3 regions of the Halobacillus sp. A1-3 genome follow, and region 2 is predicted to be linked to each of the others. Evidence: riboswitches for the same ligand, from Rfam matches in the RefSeq annotation. Region 2 holds a riboswitch; each other region holds the start of a gene.

Region 1 (5,398 bases), on a different contig from region 2:
GTTCGATCAAGGACTTGTTAAATGACAGTTATTCAGAGGCGTTGATGTCTGAAGGTATTAAGCAAGTCAGTCATAAACAACACGTTGACTCATCTCAAGAAACAAAGAAGATTGAAAAGTCGGAGGAGGAGAGTAATTCAGAATCAAAGAGAATTGCATTAACCTTTGACGATGGTCCGCACCCTAAGGTCACACCAAACGTTCTTAAAATATTGGAAAAATATGAAGCAAAAGCGACCTTTTTCATGATTGGGAAAAGAGTTCAATACTTTTCTGAAACAGCAAAAATGGTTGCTGATCAAGGGCATGAAATAGGAAATCATACGTGGGACCACCCGAGGTTGACGAGATTATCGGCTGAAGAAGTAGATAATCAGATAGATAGAACACAAGAAATCATCAAAGAGGTGACAGGGGTCCAACCTAGGATGATCCGACTCCCATTTGGAGAGGTGCCTTCTCAGTTTTCAAGTACACAGCTAAAAATCATTCCATTAGATGCCCATGGAGAAAATTGGCAAGAAAAAGAACCAGAGCAATTGGCACAGGAATTAATTGAAAATGTGGAGAGTGGTGACACGCTCTTGCTTCATGACCTTCAAAGCACTTCTGTAGAAGTCCTTGAATTGGTACTGCATGAGTTGAACAACAAAGGGTACAAAATTGTAAAAGTAAGTGAGTTATAAGACTAAAATAGCAGCCTGCAATTAGATTGCAGGCTGCTATTTTAGTTTTTAATCGGCTTTTGGTTTAATTTTTGTTTAATCCATTTCCCCCATTCCTCAAATTCAACTAAAAATCCGTCATGGCCATAGTCGGTATCTACATGGTAGTGCTCTCCTGATTTAACTTTTTCACTAAAGTGCTTCATTAGATCATAAGGGTATAGGAGGTCATGCTCGAAACTAATCGTAAATACATCGGCTTTGTATTGCTCAGCAGCTTTTTGCCAGCCATTTCGGTCACGGCCGATATCATGATGGTTCATGGCCTCAAGAAGATAAAGGTAACTATTCGCATCAAAGCGCCCCTTAATTTTATCTCCTTGATAATCAAGATAGGACTGGATGTCATAAGAGGAAGAAGTACGTCTTTTACGATCGAACCTTTTCTGGAATAGAGTGCGGCTTCTATACGTGACCATTCCAGCCATTCGCGCAATTTCAAATCCTTGGAGGTGATCATTTGATACATACTCTCCATTGTTGAAGGCAGGATCATCTTTGATGGCCCGTGCTCCTATATGATTAAAAGCAATGCCATAATCACTAAGATAAGGGGTAGCAGCGAGAATGAATAATTGATCCATAAAATCGGGATAGAGTATTCCCCATTCAAATGTCTGCATGCCACCTAGAGAACCTCCTGTTACAGCCTGAACGTGATGAATTCCGAGTTGGTCCAACGCTTGTTTTTGAGCATGAACCATGTCGCGGATCGTTACTGGAGGAAAGTTTAATCGATATTGTTTCTTTGTTTGGGGGTGGATGCTGGCTGGTCCTGTTGACCCGTGACAACCCCCAAGGACATTAAATGTAATGACCTGGTAATGGTCTGTATCGATGGGGGCTCCTTTCCCGATCAGCCCAGCCCACCAGCCGGGTTCTTCTTCTGACCCAAGGGCGTGTTGATTTCCTGTCAGTGCGTGGCAGATGAGGATTACGGGCGCATCTTTAGGTCCATAGCGCTCGTAAGCAAGTTCCACATCAGCCAACCGATCTCCAGACTCGAAAGTGAAATCACCGATGGAAATAGTTGTTAAGTTTTCAGTGCGGCTGGTGGGGTTTTTCAATGACATGTTTTGACTCCTTTCCTGTTTAGACTGATAAGGGCTGCTCATTTAGCTTTTTGCCTGAACGTAAAGCAATCACTGCTTCATAAAGGTTTAATCCTGAAACTATATTGTCTTTCTCACTCTTAACTGGGGTCTTTGACCAGATCAAGTGTGGCTTTACACTTTCTGCCGCTCTGAGCTTATGCTCATCAAGCACAGGGAAATACAAGACATCCACTGTTCCTCCCGCTGATTGAACCACTTGATCGATTTCCTGATAATGCTCAACTTTAAATCCCAAACGTTCAAGTTTCTTAGATTCACGGTCATCATTAGCTCCTCCAACTATAGCGATTACCCTTTGTCTAAGGTCTCCAGATCGATCTAATGAAGAAGCGAGAACATCTTCGGCAGGATGTTTGGAAGTGTTGTATGGTTTCGAATGCCCAGTAGCTTTGTGAATGGCTGCATCCAAGTCTTGTATTAAATCTTCAACAGACTCTAAACCAACGGACAACCGCACCAGCTCTTCTGTCACTCCTGATTTTTGTAGATTTTCGTCATTGAGCTGCTGGTGAGTGGTAGAAGCAGGGTGAATGATTAAAGATTTTGCATCACCGACGTTGGCAAGGTGAGACCATAGGTTTGTATGATCAATCAGCTGACGTCCAGATTCTCTTCCGCCTTTAATTCCAAAAACGACAATCGAACCGGCGCCGTATTGGAAATACTTTTTAGCAAGAGAATGGGTCGGATGGTCTGGTAAGCCAGGGAAGGTTACCCAAGACACCCCGTCATGGTCTTGAAGGTACTCGGCGATTTCTAAAGCTTGATCGGTATGCTTCTTGATCCTCAAATGAAGCGTTTCTAAGCCTTGTAGTAATAAGAACGCATTGTGTGGACTTAAGCATGCACCAATATCACGCAATAGTTGAACTCTTAGCTTAATCGCATAACCGACTGGACCTACATCAATACCGAAGCGGATGCCGTTGTAACTATCATCAGGTTCAGTAAATCCAGGGAATTTCTCATGGTTCCAGTCAAAACGTCCGCTATCAACAACAATACCTCCAATAGCTGTTCCATGACCGCCGATCCATTTCGTAGCGGAGTGGACAACAATGTCTGCTCCCCAGGCTATCGGTTTACAAACATAAGGAGTAGCGAATGTGTTATCGATAATCAAAGGAATATGATGATCGTGAGCCACATCTGCTACAGCTTCAATATCAAGCACGTTCAAACTTGGATTCCCGATCGTCTCTGCGAAGATGGCCTTTGTATTTGGAGTAATGGCTTTTGCAAAGTCTTCAGGATCTGTTCCTTCTACAAAGTGGACATTGATTCCATATTTAGGGAGAGTATGGACGAATAAGTTATACGTGCCCCCATACAAATGGGTGGAAGTGACGATATCGTCTCCAGATTGAGCAATGTTCAAGATAGCTAAAGTAATCGCTGACATCCCTGAAGCAGTGGCGACAGCGGCTGCACCATCTTCCAGCAGCGCGATACGCTGCTCAAGCACATCAACGGTAGGATTCATTATGCGGCTGTAAATATTCCCTGGCTCAGCAAGGGAAAAGAGGTTTTGAGCATGGTCTGTATCCTTAAAAACATAGGATGTGGTTTGATAAATGGGGACAGCACGAGAACCTGTAGAGGGGTCTGGTTCCTGGCCTCCATGAAGCAATAGCGTTTCGGGTCCGAATTGGTGGAAAGGTAACGTCATTGATAATTCCTCCTCAAATATGGTTTCTAGGAGCTCCTTTAGGTAAAAAACAAGAAGAACCAAAAAGCCCTCTTCTTTTATAAGAAGAGGGCCGTAAAAATTAAGTCCTCCTCTTATCTGCCAGATCATTTGACCTGTAGGATTTAGCACCTTTTCAAGCGATACTTGAAGGTTGCCGGGCGTCGTAGGGCCTAGTCCCTCTGCCACTCTCGATAAGAGTATTTGTTTGAATATTCAGCTTTTACTTAACTTGTATGAAATTATAAAAGGAACCATGACTAATGTCAAATCATTTTACAAAATTAGAATGTGTTTACTTGTGATCTGTTATGGGAATTGTCTACCAAGTCTTTAGAGAAGGAGAGTATGAAACAATGAAGGAATATAGTGTAGTACCTAACAAAGATGTAACAGGATGGTTTGTAAAGATAGAGGATGTTTCTCCTACAGACCTTTATGACGAAAGAAATACGGCGATTGAAAAAGCTGAAGAAATCGCTAAGGAAAATAAACCGAGTAAGCTTCTAATTCTTGATCAAAATCATGAAATAGAAGAAGAAAGAAATTATTAAGTTCAAAAACTCCCGTGGCCTCGGGAGTTTTTTTATTTCTACACTTAGTTGCTTGAACCAGACTGTAAATAAAGAGGAAGAGGTGAGTACTAGTTTTCCTATTTACATGATAGGATGGAAGAAAAACGATTGAAAAGGTGAGTAAAGTAAATGGAGCAAAGGTATGATGTGATCATTGTAGGGGCAAGAGTTGCAGGCTCTAGCCTGGCGATTCAATTGGGAGAAATGGGGAAGAGAGTGCTGCTATTGGATAAAGCCTCGTTTCCGAGTGACACTTTATCGACTCATCATATGTCTCATCTAGAATATTTAAGAAAGCTTGGGGTGCTTAAGGAAGTTGAAGCTTCTGGCTTGCGTAAAATCAGCCGGATGCGAACCTATATTGGAAGCAGCTTTGTGGAAGGACCACGTGCTTCTTATACGATTATTCCAAAGCGTGATCTTTTGGATCAAATTCTTTTAAATAGAGCGAATGATCTTCCTACAGTTTCTCTAAGAGAAAATCATTCTGTCCGTGATTTGATATGGGAAAGAAAACAGGTCAAGGGAGTCGTTGTAGAAGACCCTGCCGGCCGAATGAAGTCCATTTCCTGTGATTTAGTTGTTGGGGCAGACGGGAAGCATTCCAATATCGCTTATTGGGTTAAAGCTGAAAAATATAAACAGCAGAATCCTCTTCGGCCGGTTCTTTATGGCTACTATGATGGGGTGAAGCCATTAAAGGAGCCTGCCACGGAAATTTTCCTACATGAAGGAAGGATCGGTTTTCTTTTTCCAATGGAAGAAGGCAGGGATTGTTTAGGGCTTGAAATTTATCCGGAAGAGTTCAAGCAAATGATGAAATCGCCGAAAGAAAGCTTTGAAAAAATGTATCGATCACTTTATGGAATGGACATGAGGCTTGAAGGAGCTGTTTTACGAGGCAAGATCATTGGAACTCCAGGCATGCCTAATTTTTTCAGAAAAGCTTATGGAGACGGATGGGCGCTGATCGGAGATGCGGGGCATAGCAAAGACCCCAGTACAGGGCTTGGTATCAATGATGCATTCATGCAGTCCTTTCTTTTAGCCGAGGCGATCCAGTTGATGGATCAAGGCAAAAGCCGTGGAGAGGCGATGGAAGTTTTTCAACAAGAACGGGATCGGCGCCTAAATCCGGGGCATGATTTAACGCTTAATTATGTTCAGTCTCTTAGAAAATGGACACCAAATGAAATGGCACTGTTCCAGGCAATGGCCGCCAACCCTATGGTTTGGAATAAGCTTGTCCCTAATCTAGCTGAACAATTGAAGCGGGAATCACCGGATATTCCTTTG
Region 2 (5,398 bases):
CTAACACACCCGACTCTTTACATGCATATTGCGTTTGGTTTAACTACGGAGTTATTCATCTCAGCTGTATTTCTGATGGATTACGCCAAAGAAGCAGATGACCGAAGCGCCTATCATACATTTCGGAAGCATGCGATTTGGCTCGGACCTGTCTCAATTGCTGTTGCTGTTCTCACGATCGGTACCTTTCCAACAGAGGCAGCTTGGATAGTTGAAAACATTGAAGCGAATTGGCTGTGGTTCGGTCTTTCCATTGTGTTCTTTCTGATCGGTTATGGATTTCTCTTTGTGAAAAGAGCAGACGGTACCCACGGATGGGCACGTCTAGCTGTCATATCGATCATTCTGCAATATGGAATAGCGATCTATGCTTATGGGTCCGCTCACTTACCTTACCTTGTCTATCCAGTCTTGACTGTAGAAGACGGATTCGCAGACCCATCGATGTTCTACAATATGCTCATCATTTACAGCATTGGGTTTGGCATCCTAATCCCAGCTTTCATCCTATTCTGGCGCCTCTTCCTAAAAGACCGCCGCTACTTAAAACAAGAATAATTGTTAAAAACTGTAAGACCTGAGGATCCATGATTTGGATCCTCAGGTCTTACAGTTTTTAACATAACAACCTACCCAATGTTGTTTATTTCAGTTCAGTAACCGGGTACATGGTAGTATCTGAAAGGATTGAAGGAGTGAGAAGATGCAGGAACTTACCACCCAATACTTAGAAGAGGCCATAGAAGACAGTAAACCATATGCTTCCTCAGGTAATGTAAATATGAACATTCCAGACTTTGACGAAACTATGAAAGACAAGCTTGGGGTATCCATCATTACAACAGATCAAGATTGTTATACAGCAGGAGAATATAATCAATACGTACCGATGCAAAGCACATCAAAAATCATCGGACTTATGCTCGCTCTTCAAGACTTCGGCAAAGACCGAGTTTTTCAAACGGTAGGAATGGAGCCAATGGGCGACTTTTTTAACTCCATCAGCCAGCTTGAATCCTATGATACGAGCAAACCATTCAATCCAATGATTAACGCAGGAGCTATTGCCACTGCTGCTTTGATTAAAGGGCAAAGCGTGGAAAATCGCTTTGACCGCTATATGAATTTCCTGAAAGAAATAACAGAGCATGAAGATCTCCAAATGAGCGAGGACATTTATGAAGCAGAAAAAGCAAACGGTGCAAGAAACCGTTCTTTAGCCTATTTTATGCAAAGTACAGGCACACTTGTAACGGATGTCGAGGAAGCCCTAGATCTATACTTCCGTATGAATTCAGTCATGATGTGTTGCGGAGACTTCGCCCGAATCGGCCTGTTCTTAGCACGCGGAGGACGATCGCCAAATAGCGAGGAAAAGCTTATCCCTTCCCACCACCTTCGCACCGTTAAAGCGATTATGATGACCTCAGGAATGTACAATTCTTCAGGACATTACGCAGTAGAAGCCGGGATACCCTGTAAAAGCGGCGTATCTGGAAGCATCATCGGTTCCATCCCTGGACGCATGGGAATTGGGGTTATCGGTCCTGCTATTGATGAGAAAGGAAACTCGACCGCTGGTGGCGCTTTAATCAAGAAACTTTCACAAGATTTGAATTTAAACATGTTCGGGATTGACTAACACTAAAAGGAGCTTGGATATGGCATTTGATTACTCCACCGACTTTAAGAATACAGACTTCCGGAAGAACCCTGAAAAATATCGAGTGGGACGCGGCGAGCAGGGCGTGTTATTAGTAGAACCGTACAAGAGCGAGATTCTAGAACACTGGCGTTTCAAAACACCAGAGATTGCTAAAGAATCCTCTGAAAAAATTTATCAGATGTTCCTCGACTATAAAGAAAAAGATGACTTTGTCGGCATGGATATGGCGAGGAAATTCCTGCAAATGGGATATACACGCTCCCGTCGCTATACCAATTACAAAGGCGGGAAAAAGTATGATGAAGAGGGCAATATAAAGGAACGGGAGATTGATGAGGAAAAGGCCGAGTCAGCAGAAATATTTGAAGAGAAGTGGATTAAAGCAAGAGAAGACGAAGAATACTTATCTAAGAAAAAAGCTCACCAAAAAGAATACGGTTGATATTGACAAATCAGTCCTTCAAACGTAAGCTACTATTAATCCGATAAACTAAATCGGATTTAACGCGATAAGGAGCGAATTTCTTGAAAATCCCTTTCCTCGTCTTAAGCTTAGGACTGATGCTCACCTCATGGGGTCTCGGAATCTACTTTATTTCTATCCTCTATACACCTGCTCTCATCATCCCTCTCTTTGATCAATTTTTGTGGATGAGTGAAGCGAAGGGCTTGTTAGGTCTAACCATGTTATTCACAGTCATTACGTTACCGTTCCTCGGATTTTTATTCAAAACGAGAACACATGTATCTAACAAGAAAAGTCGATATATCTTGCTTATCAGTAATTACGCCATCTGGCTCACCATCGTCGCATCCCAGTTAAAAATTACCGCTTATAACTTAGGAATCTGTCACTGAAGAGCGAGTGCGGTATTCCCTTTTACAACCACCCTGCCTACCTTCATGACAATGGATTTTAAAAAAGGAAATTCCATCCTTTTATCGAACTTCCCTAGTTGGAGGTGGTAAGGAATGGAATTTCACTCTTACTATGGAACATTTAAAGAACGCGCCCGTAAACAGGACTTAGATTTTCTAAAAGAGACAATATCTGATCAATTAGTGGTAAGAGAAATTCGTCAGGACGAAGTGATCGACTACTCTTATGAGGACTCGATTGAAGGTTGGAAGCAAGCTTTTGGTCACTTTCAGGATAAGGATATGACGTGGATTTATACCGACCATTGTCTGACTGAATTAAAAGAGAATGAATGGCTCGCTTCCTTCTGGGTATCGATTGAACTGGAAGGAGAACTTCTGGGTTCGTCCAACCTCTTTTTTAATACATATAAAAAAGAGAAGGACACATGGCAACTTGTACGCACGTACATTGAAGCTGGCGTTGAGACACCTGAGAGTGCAAAAGTAAATATACGATAATTCACGAACCGCTCATTTTGGGATGAGCGGTTTTTTAGGTTTCATTGGTCTTCCATCCAACGTCCCCGTTTCCCAGCTGCTCACCTTTTGAGTAGCCCTTCATAAATTAACCCCATCCCTAAAGACGGATTTTTCTAAAAATTCTTGCTGTTCTATTGTCAAATGGAAGTGAGTAGTGTACATTAGGGAGAAAGAATTTCCCAAATGAATAGTGATGAATCCATTTCTTATCAAGAGAGGCAGAGGGACTGGCCCTGTGAAGCCTCAGCAACCACTGGTATATATCCAGTAAGGTGCTACGTCCAGCAAGTTGTGACCCAACTTGGAAGATAAGAAGAAGATCCGAACGTTAAAGTCTTCTTCTTAAGAAGGCTTTTTTTATTTTTCAACTACATGTTTTAAAAAAGGAGAATGACGATGAACACCCCTCATACGGATACAAAATTTGTGCAAACTGGAAATCGAAACGAGGATCCTACAGGAGCGATCAACCCTCCCGTCTACTTTTCTACTCCTTATCGACATAAGGGGATCGGGCAATCTACAGGTTTTGATTACTCAAGAACAGGCAATCCAACACGAAAAATTTTAGAACAGTCGATCGCAGACATCGAGGAAGGAAAAGCGGGATTCGCCTTTAGTTCTGGGATGGCGGCAATTCAAACGGCACTATCCCTTTTCAGACAAGGAGATGAAATACTTGTTTCAGAGGATTTGTACGGAGGGACTTATCGTTTGTTCGAACATATAACGGAACAATCTGGAGTAGTTTTTCAATACTGTGCCAGTCAGAACTTATCAGGGCTTAAGGATTTACTTACACCAAAGACGAAGGCTGTTTATATTGAGACACCTACCAATCCTCTGATGCATGTAGCGGATATTTCGGAGATTGCACGTTTTACCAAAGAACATAACCTGCTGTTGATTGTCGATAATACCCTATACACTCCCCTTCTTCAGCAGCCATTAAAAGAAGGCGCAGATATCGTCATTCACAGTGCAACGAAGTACCTCGGTGGTCATAACGATGTACTGGCTGGTCTACTGGTAGCGGAAGATGAAGGAATTTGCGAAAAGCTCGCCTTTCATCAAAACACCTCAGGAGCCGTGTTATCCCCTTTTGATTGTTGGCTGTTAATGAGAGGGATGAAAACTTTACCGCTTCGCATGAGGCAGCACGAATCTAACGCCAAAGCGATTGTAGAATACTTGGAAAATCACGATGCCATTACAGACGTTTTATATCCCGGGAAAGGCGGTATGATCTCTTTCCGCTTACAAGAAGAAGACTGGGTCGACCCATTCCTCAGCCATCTGAATGTCATCAGCTTTGCTGAAAGCCTCGGCGGAGTGGAAAGTTTCATTACGTATCCAGCCACCCAGACCCATGCAGACATTCCGGAGGAAACGAGAACCTCTTACGGTGTATGCAACCGTTTATTGCGGTTTTCAGTAGGAGTTGAACATATTGACGACTTGATTTATGACCTTGATCAAACACTTGCCAATTTGAAAAAGGAGGAGACGATCAAATGACTGATTATTCTTTGCAGACACGCCTGCTTCATAACGACCATAAATTCGATAAGTATACTGGGGCGGTCAGCGTCCCTATCCAACAGGCATCCACATTTCACCAGATTGACTTTGATGAACCCGGAAAATATGATTACAGCCGCTCAGGGAACCCGACAAGAGAAGCATTGGAAGAGGCTATTGCGGGTCTTGAAAATGGTACAAAAGGGTTTGCGTTCGCCTCAGGCATGGCGGCCATTTCCACATCCTTCATGCTTTTGTCTCAAGGCGATCATGTCGTGATCTCAGAGGATGTGTACGGAGGTACTTTCCGTATCATCAATGATGTTCTACACAGGTTTGGAATCGATCACACCTTCGTAGATATGACAGATCTGCATTCGGTCGCTACAGCGATTCGTCCGAATACAAAACTTTTATATATCGAAACGCCTTCCAATCCACTACTTAAAATTACAGACATTCAAGCGGTTGCTAAGCTTGCAAAAGCGAATGACTGTTTAACCTTCGTTGATAACACGTTCATGACACCAGCGCTTCAACAGCCTTTAGATCTAGGCGCAGACCTTGTGCTTCACAGTGCAACGAAGTTCATTGCCGGACACAGCGATGTTGTAGCTGGTCTTGCAGCAACCAACAGCGAGCAAGTAGCTGAGAAACTATCATTCTTACAAAACTCGTTCGGATCCATTCTTGGGGCACACGATTCCTGGCTCGTGTTACGAGGGCTTAAAACTCTCCATTGCCGATTGAATCAATCCGCAGCGTCTGCCCTTACAATTGCAGAATTTTTAGCGAAGCATCCGCTTGTGG
Region 3 (5,398 bases), on a different contig from region 2:
ACGAAGAACCTCAACTAGCTTATTCAGAGCTTCAGAGTCTTTGTCTTTGCTTTGAGCTGCCACAACATTTACATAAGGAGAATCTGTGCCTTCAAGAATAATTGCATCTTCTTGAGGGGAAAGCCCTGCTTCAATAGCATAGTTTGTGTTAATTGCAGCAAGCACCTCTTCTTCACGTTTATAAACTTCAGGTAGGTTAGCAGCATCTACGCCTGTATCAAATTCAAGGTTCTTTGGATTTTCTACAATATCATCAACCGTAGCGTCTACTTTTTCAACACTCTCATCCAGCTTAATAAGTCCTTCTTTTTCTAATAAGGAAAGAACACGACCATGTGTTGAAACAGAACGGCTCATGACTAGTGTCGTGCCTTCTTCAATATCTTCAAGATTGTCATACTTTTGAGAATAGACACCAATTGGTTCAATATGAATACCGCCAAGGTTTGCAAAATCATAATCATTTTCTTCTTCTTGAAGCTCTAAATAAGGAATGGTTTGAAAGTAATTGGCATCTATACGTCCTTCAGCCAAATCTTTATTCGGCAGAATGTAGTCCTGATATTCTTCAATCTTCAAAGTAATTCCCTCTTCTTCAAGAATAGGTTTTGCTTGTTCCAATACTTCAGCATGAGGAACACTCGTTGCCCCTACTTTAATCTCAGAGCTTTCCTCTCCGCTGCCTCCTTCAGACCCTGATGCATTTTCTTCAGAAGATCCACATGCAGCAAGTACAAGTACAAATAATAAGGCCAGACCGGCTGTCCATAATTTTTTCATTTCAATAACTCTCCCTTTTTTTTATTTTTATCTTTTATCCAATTTACGGGTAATAAGATCCCCGATGAATTGGAAAATGAACACAATAATAATGATTAGAATGGTACAAATAAATACAACATCCCAGTTACTACGCTGAAATCCGTAGAAATAGGCAAAGTCACCTAAACCACCAGCCCCGATTGCTCCTGCAACAGCTGTGTAGCCGATCAGAGCGATCGCTGTCACTGTGATCCCAGATATTAAGGCTGGCATCGATTCTGGAAGCAGAACTTTAAAGATAATCGTCGAATATTTTGCCCCCATTGCTTTTGCCGCTTCCACTACCCCTTTGTTTACTTCTTTCAGGGCGATCTCCACTAGACGTGCATAGAATGGAGCTCCTCCGATTATAAGGGCAGGTAATGCAGCTTTTGGACCACGGATGGTTCCCATTAAAAAGTCAGTAAACGGGAATAATAGTAAAATTAATATAATGAAAGGAATCGCACGGAACACGTTAACAACCGATGCTGTAATCATATTTAATACCTTGTTCTGCCAAAGCCCTCCCGGCCCAGACAAAAAGAGCAGCAATCCAAGGAACAACCCGATAATGAACGTTCCTGCTACGGAAACTAAAGTCATATATAATGTTTCGTTTGTAGCCGTAATCATGTCTTCCATACTTACATTTGGAAACCACTGATTAAACATTCGGGTTCACCTCCACTTCTACTGACGTTTCTTCGATGTAATGGATCGCCCGGTTAATTTCTTCTTTAGCACCTTCAAATTGAACAAACATCGTTCCATAAGCACCTTTTTGCGTTTGAGTGATCTTACCATGCAAAATGTTCACATCTAGTACGAACTTTCTAGATAGATCACTAATCAGTGCTTGGTTCGCACTGTCTCCAACGAAGTGGAGTCTTACGATTTCCCCACTCTTGTAATTGTCTTTTATAAGCCCTAGTGAGTGTTCTTTTTCTGGATCTCCCATGACCTGATCGACGAATTTCTTCGTCACTTGCTGTTTAGGATGAAGGAATACATCCAGAACATCTCCCTGTTCGACGATTTTTCCTTCTTCCATAACCGCCACCTGGTGACAAATTTTGCGAATAACGTGCATTTCATGAGTGATTAGAACAATTGTCAGCCCCAATTTTTCGTTGATATCTACAAGCAGGTCTAAAATTGAATCTGTCGTCTCAGGGTCAAGGGCTGATGTTGCTTCGTCGCAAAGTAGCACTTTAGGATTGTTTGCTAAAGCCCGAGCAATACCTACCCTCTGTTTTTGTCCTCCACTAAGCTGAGAAGGATATGAATTTCCACGACCACTCAATCCGACCAAGTCTATTAATTCATTGACTCTTTTTTGCCTTTCTGCTTTTGGTGTACCGGCAATTTCCAGAGGAAAAGCGATATTGTCATGAACGGTTCTAGACCAAAGTAAGTTGAAGTGCTGAAAAATCATCCCTATCTCCTGACGGGCTACTCTCAACTTCCCTTTACTTAGGGAGGTCAATTCCTGTTCGTTGATGGTTACCTTACCGCCCGTAGGGTCTTCCAGACGATTCAATAGCCTTATAAACGTACTTTTTCCGGCACCGCTGTATCCGATCACACCGTAGATTTCGCCTTTCTTTATTGAAAGATCAAGGTTATCTACAGCAGTTACCTGTTTGTCTTTTGTTTGAAATACTTTGGATAAGCCTTTGATTGTAATCATGTTGTCCCTCCATAAAAAAACGCCTTTCTGATTCAGAGAACAGAAAGGCGTATGTATCCTAAGTCAAATCTGTTCTCTCATCTATCAGGGCTTACGCTCTGTAGGAATTGGCACCTTCTCGAACAAGATGTTCGTGGGTTGCCGGGCATCATCGGGCCAGTCCCTCCGCCACTCTGGATAAGAGATTTTGGTATATTAAATGATTATCACTTTAACTCGCTTAAGTAGCACAAGAGGAATTGTATCACCGCCAAAATTTTGTGTCAACAAAAAAAGCAGAAAATTAACTACTTTCATAAAAAAGAAACAGGCAATAAAAAAATCCCTTCCATTAAGAAGAGATTTACGTTACTACCTCTTCTCATCTATCAAAGCGATAATCGCTTTGCAGGAATTAGCACCGTGCTCATATGGAGCCGGTTGCTGGGCATCACAGGGCCAGTCCCTCCGCCACTCTGGATAAGTGAAGATGTCGATATGAAATTATTAAATATGTTAGCATTGTACTACCTACACGTCAACAAAAAAAGAGGAGAGTATAAAGTTGAAAAAAGCACCACTATTTGAGCTACCATACATTCATAATGAAGAAACTTACCAGCTAGATGAAGATATTGGAAAAGTAATTGTTCTCACGTTTTGGGTCTCCTGGTGTCCCGATTGCGGTTCAGACCTTCCAAAAAAAGAGCAGCTTTATAAAACGATGGATCATGAGAAGGTAAAAATGCTGACCATCAATGTAGCAGGTAGAGAAAGAGCAGAAGAAAAAGGCGTTCAGTATGCTGATGAATTTTTAACGCAGCCTACTTTAAAAGACAGAGGGAGGGAGATTTACGACCTATACGAGTGTGAAGGTGTACCCACTACGACGATTATTGATCAGCATGGAAACGTGTATGAACAATTCGGGGACAAAGCTTCCTTTTTAGAGATTGTAGAATCCATTGGTAAACTCATCTAGAAAGTAAAAGTAAAGACTCCATAAATAAGATGTTTCGATAAGCTCCCTTTACACTAATCATCGTTTCAGGTAGGGAGGTCAGTTTTTTGCTTCCTGTAAACAATTCTTCCATAACACTGGTAGACGATTGCAGAACCAGACTTCCTTGACCTTCTTGTGTTGCTTTTAACTGAACCCCTGAATGATCGATAAATAAACAAACTTGATGCTGACCAACTTGTACTTCAACGTTTAGTTTTCGTTCACGCCAAGTAGGTAACAGGTCATATCGATGATTGACGTTCTCTACCCATTCATAAATAAAATCGATCATAAAAACTCCTCCTTTTACTGTATTAAAATTCTTTAAAAGGAGGAGTCAACCCTTCTCCTGAAGCGAAGAATCGTTCGTCATTTCCCGGGTCATTCGATTATTCTTTTACATATTTTGAGACTTTCTCATACATGTTCGGAACAGAATGAAAAGCATAGACCTTTTCGACTAACCGCCCCTTTTCTGTAACGAGCAGACATGGGACACTTTCTATTCGATACTTCTCCATAAGATCGGGATGCAACGAGGCATTGAATTCCCAAAATATCTCTTTCCCAAATGTTGCTTCAATAGTTGTCAGCATTTGTCGAGCTAAATGGCATGTGCCGCAAAAAGGACTGTGAATGAAAGTGAGCGCTAACACATCGCCCTGTATCGCTGTTTCAATCGTTTTTTGTTCTAGTTCTTCCAAGTTGTTCCTCCTAAATCAAGTAGATCGGTTTTACACTGAAGTGTCTGTTCAAAAGTGCTCTTGCTAATTCTGGCTCTGGCGTAGCGGCAACCTCTCTAAACGCTTTATCAATATAAATGTGTTCTGCATGGGGAAGTTCTTCTGTCAATTGTTTTCTCAACTTATTTCCCGAGTCGTCTTCATCTACAAGAATGTAAACGGAACGATCATCTAGGTTGAAATCAAAAATCAGCTCTTCCATTCGTTCAACACCTAATGTGCCATGAGTGCAGATGATTTCAATATCCTCATCCAGTACCTTTTTGAGCTTTTTCTTATCAGTAATTCCCTCAACAATGACAATTCGCTCTCTATCCATTTCCTATCACCCACTATATGAAAACAGACCATGTCTAAGGGACATGGTCTGAACATGATTAATATGATACACGATCATGTCAGACAAGGAATCTTATGTAGCCCCTGTCTGTACAAAAAATTGTAAATTATCGATTAATCCTCATTAATCATTTCTTCGTATTGTTCTGGTGTCATCAATTCATCCATCTGAGAAGCATTGCTTGGTTCCACAACAACCATCCAAGCTTTGTCGTATGGAGATTCATTAACGAACTCAGGGCTGTCCTCTAGCTCCTCGTTAATTTCCACAACTTTACCACTTACTGGTGCATAAAGCTCAGATACAGTTTTAACAGACTCTACACTACCGAATGGTTCATCCGCTTCAAGCTCTTCGCCAACTTCCGGCAACTCAACAAAAACGATATCACCAAGTTCTGACTGAGCGAAATCTGTAATCCCGATGCGGACTTTTTCTCCCTCTTCTTTTACCCATTCGTGCTCTTCAGAATAACGTAGATCTTTTGGTAGACTCATTGCAATCCCTCCACAATAGAAATTAGTATTTAGCAACAATTATTAACATAAAAGCTGGATGCTTTTATTTCCAATGTTCTGCTCATGCTTTCCATGTTTTTTCGAATGTTTCCTCTTTAAACCCAACAGTAACATTCTCACCATCGGTAACGATCGGACGCTTAATCAGCATGCCGTCTGAAGCAAGCCATTCAACCATTTCATCCTCTGATGCTTCTTTTAGCTTTTCCTTCATATTCAATTCTCTATACTTTTTTCCGCTCGTATTAAAAAACTTTCGAGCGGGAAGCTCACTCTTTCCCATGAGTGATTTCAATTCTGCTTGAGAAGGAGGCTCGTTGA

The links. Region 2 has a riboswitch for S-adenosylmethionine ahead of ACRYKC_RS14650 (methionine biosynthesis PLP-dependent protein). Riboswitches for the same ligand answer to the same signal wherever they lie in the genome.
Region 1: linked by a shared signal. The riboswitch ahead of ACRYKC_RS00260 (O-acetylhomoserine aminocarboxypropyltransferase/cysteine synthase family protein) and the one ahead of ACRYKC_RS14650 (methionine biosynthesis PLP-dependent protein) in region 2 are both predicted to bind S-adenosylmethionine.
Region 3: linked by a shared signal. The riboswitch ahead of ACRYKC_RS11120 (methionine ABC transporter ATP-binding protein) and the one ahead of ACRYKC_RS14650 (methionine biosynthesis PLP-dependent protein) in region 2 are both predicted to bind S-adenosylmethionine.

Annotation. Positions count from the first base shown of each region.
Region 1 covers NZ_JBPCEO010000001.1:59,187-64,584, reverse strand. The annotation lists gene ACRYKC_RS00270 (polysaccharide deacetylase family protein) at 1-686, shown strand, start outside; gene metX (homoserine O-acetyltransferase MetX) at 728-1,798, opposite strand; gene ACRYKC_RS00260 (O-acetylhomoserine aminocarboxypropyltransferase/cysteine synthase family protein) at 1,818-3,509, opposite strand; SAM riboswitch class I at 3,620-3,728, opposite strand; gene ACRYKC_RS00255 (DUF2188 domain-containing protein) at 3,884-4,081, shown strand; gene ACRYKC_RS00250 (NAD(P)/FAD-dependent oxidoreductase) at 4,232-5,398, shown strand, end outside.
Region 2 covers NZ_JBPCEO010000008.1:78,764-84,161, reverse strand. The annotation lists gene ACRYKC_RS14675 (cytochrome d ubiquinol oxidase subunit II) at 1-558, shown strand, start outside; gene glsA (glutaminase A) at 704-1,642, shown strand; gene ACRYKC_RS14665 (DUF4385 domain-containing protein) at 1,662-2,108, shown strand; gene ACRYKC_RS14660 (hypothetical protein) at 2,192-2,524, shown strand; gene ACRYKC_RS14655 (hypothetical protein) at 2,639-3,046, shown strand; SAM riboswitch class I at 3,271-3,382, shown strand; gene ACRYKC_RS14650 (methionine biosynthesis PLP-dependent protein) at 3,464-4,585, shown strand; gene metC (cystathionine beta-lyase) at 4,582-5,398, shown strand, end outside.
Region 3 covers NZ_JBPCEO010000005.1:221,557-226,954, reverse strand. The annotation lists gene ACRYKC_RS11130 (MetQ/NlpA family ABC transporter substrate-binding protein) at 1-780, opposite strand, end outside; gene ACRYKC_RS11125 (methionine ABC transporter permease) at 808-1,476, opposite strand; gene ACRYKC_RS11120 (methionine ABC transporter ATP-binding protein) at 1,469-2,494, opposite strand; SAM riboswitch class I at 2,569-2,678, opposite strand; SAM riboswitch class I at 2,853-2,960, opposite strand; gene ACRYKC_RS11115 (TlpA family protein disulfide reductase) at 3,039-3,455, shown strand; gene ACRYKC_RS11110 (hypothetical protein) at 3,448-3,768, opposite strand; gene ACRYKC_RS11105 (thioredoxin family protein) at 3,866-4,180, opposite strand; gene ACRYKC_RS11100 (toprim domain-containing protein) at 4,191-4,538, opposite strand; gene gcvH (glycine cleavage system protein GcvH) at 4,673-5,056, opposite strand; gene ACRYKC_RS11090 (arsenate reductase family protein) at 5,139-5,398, opposite strand, start outside.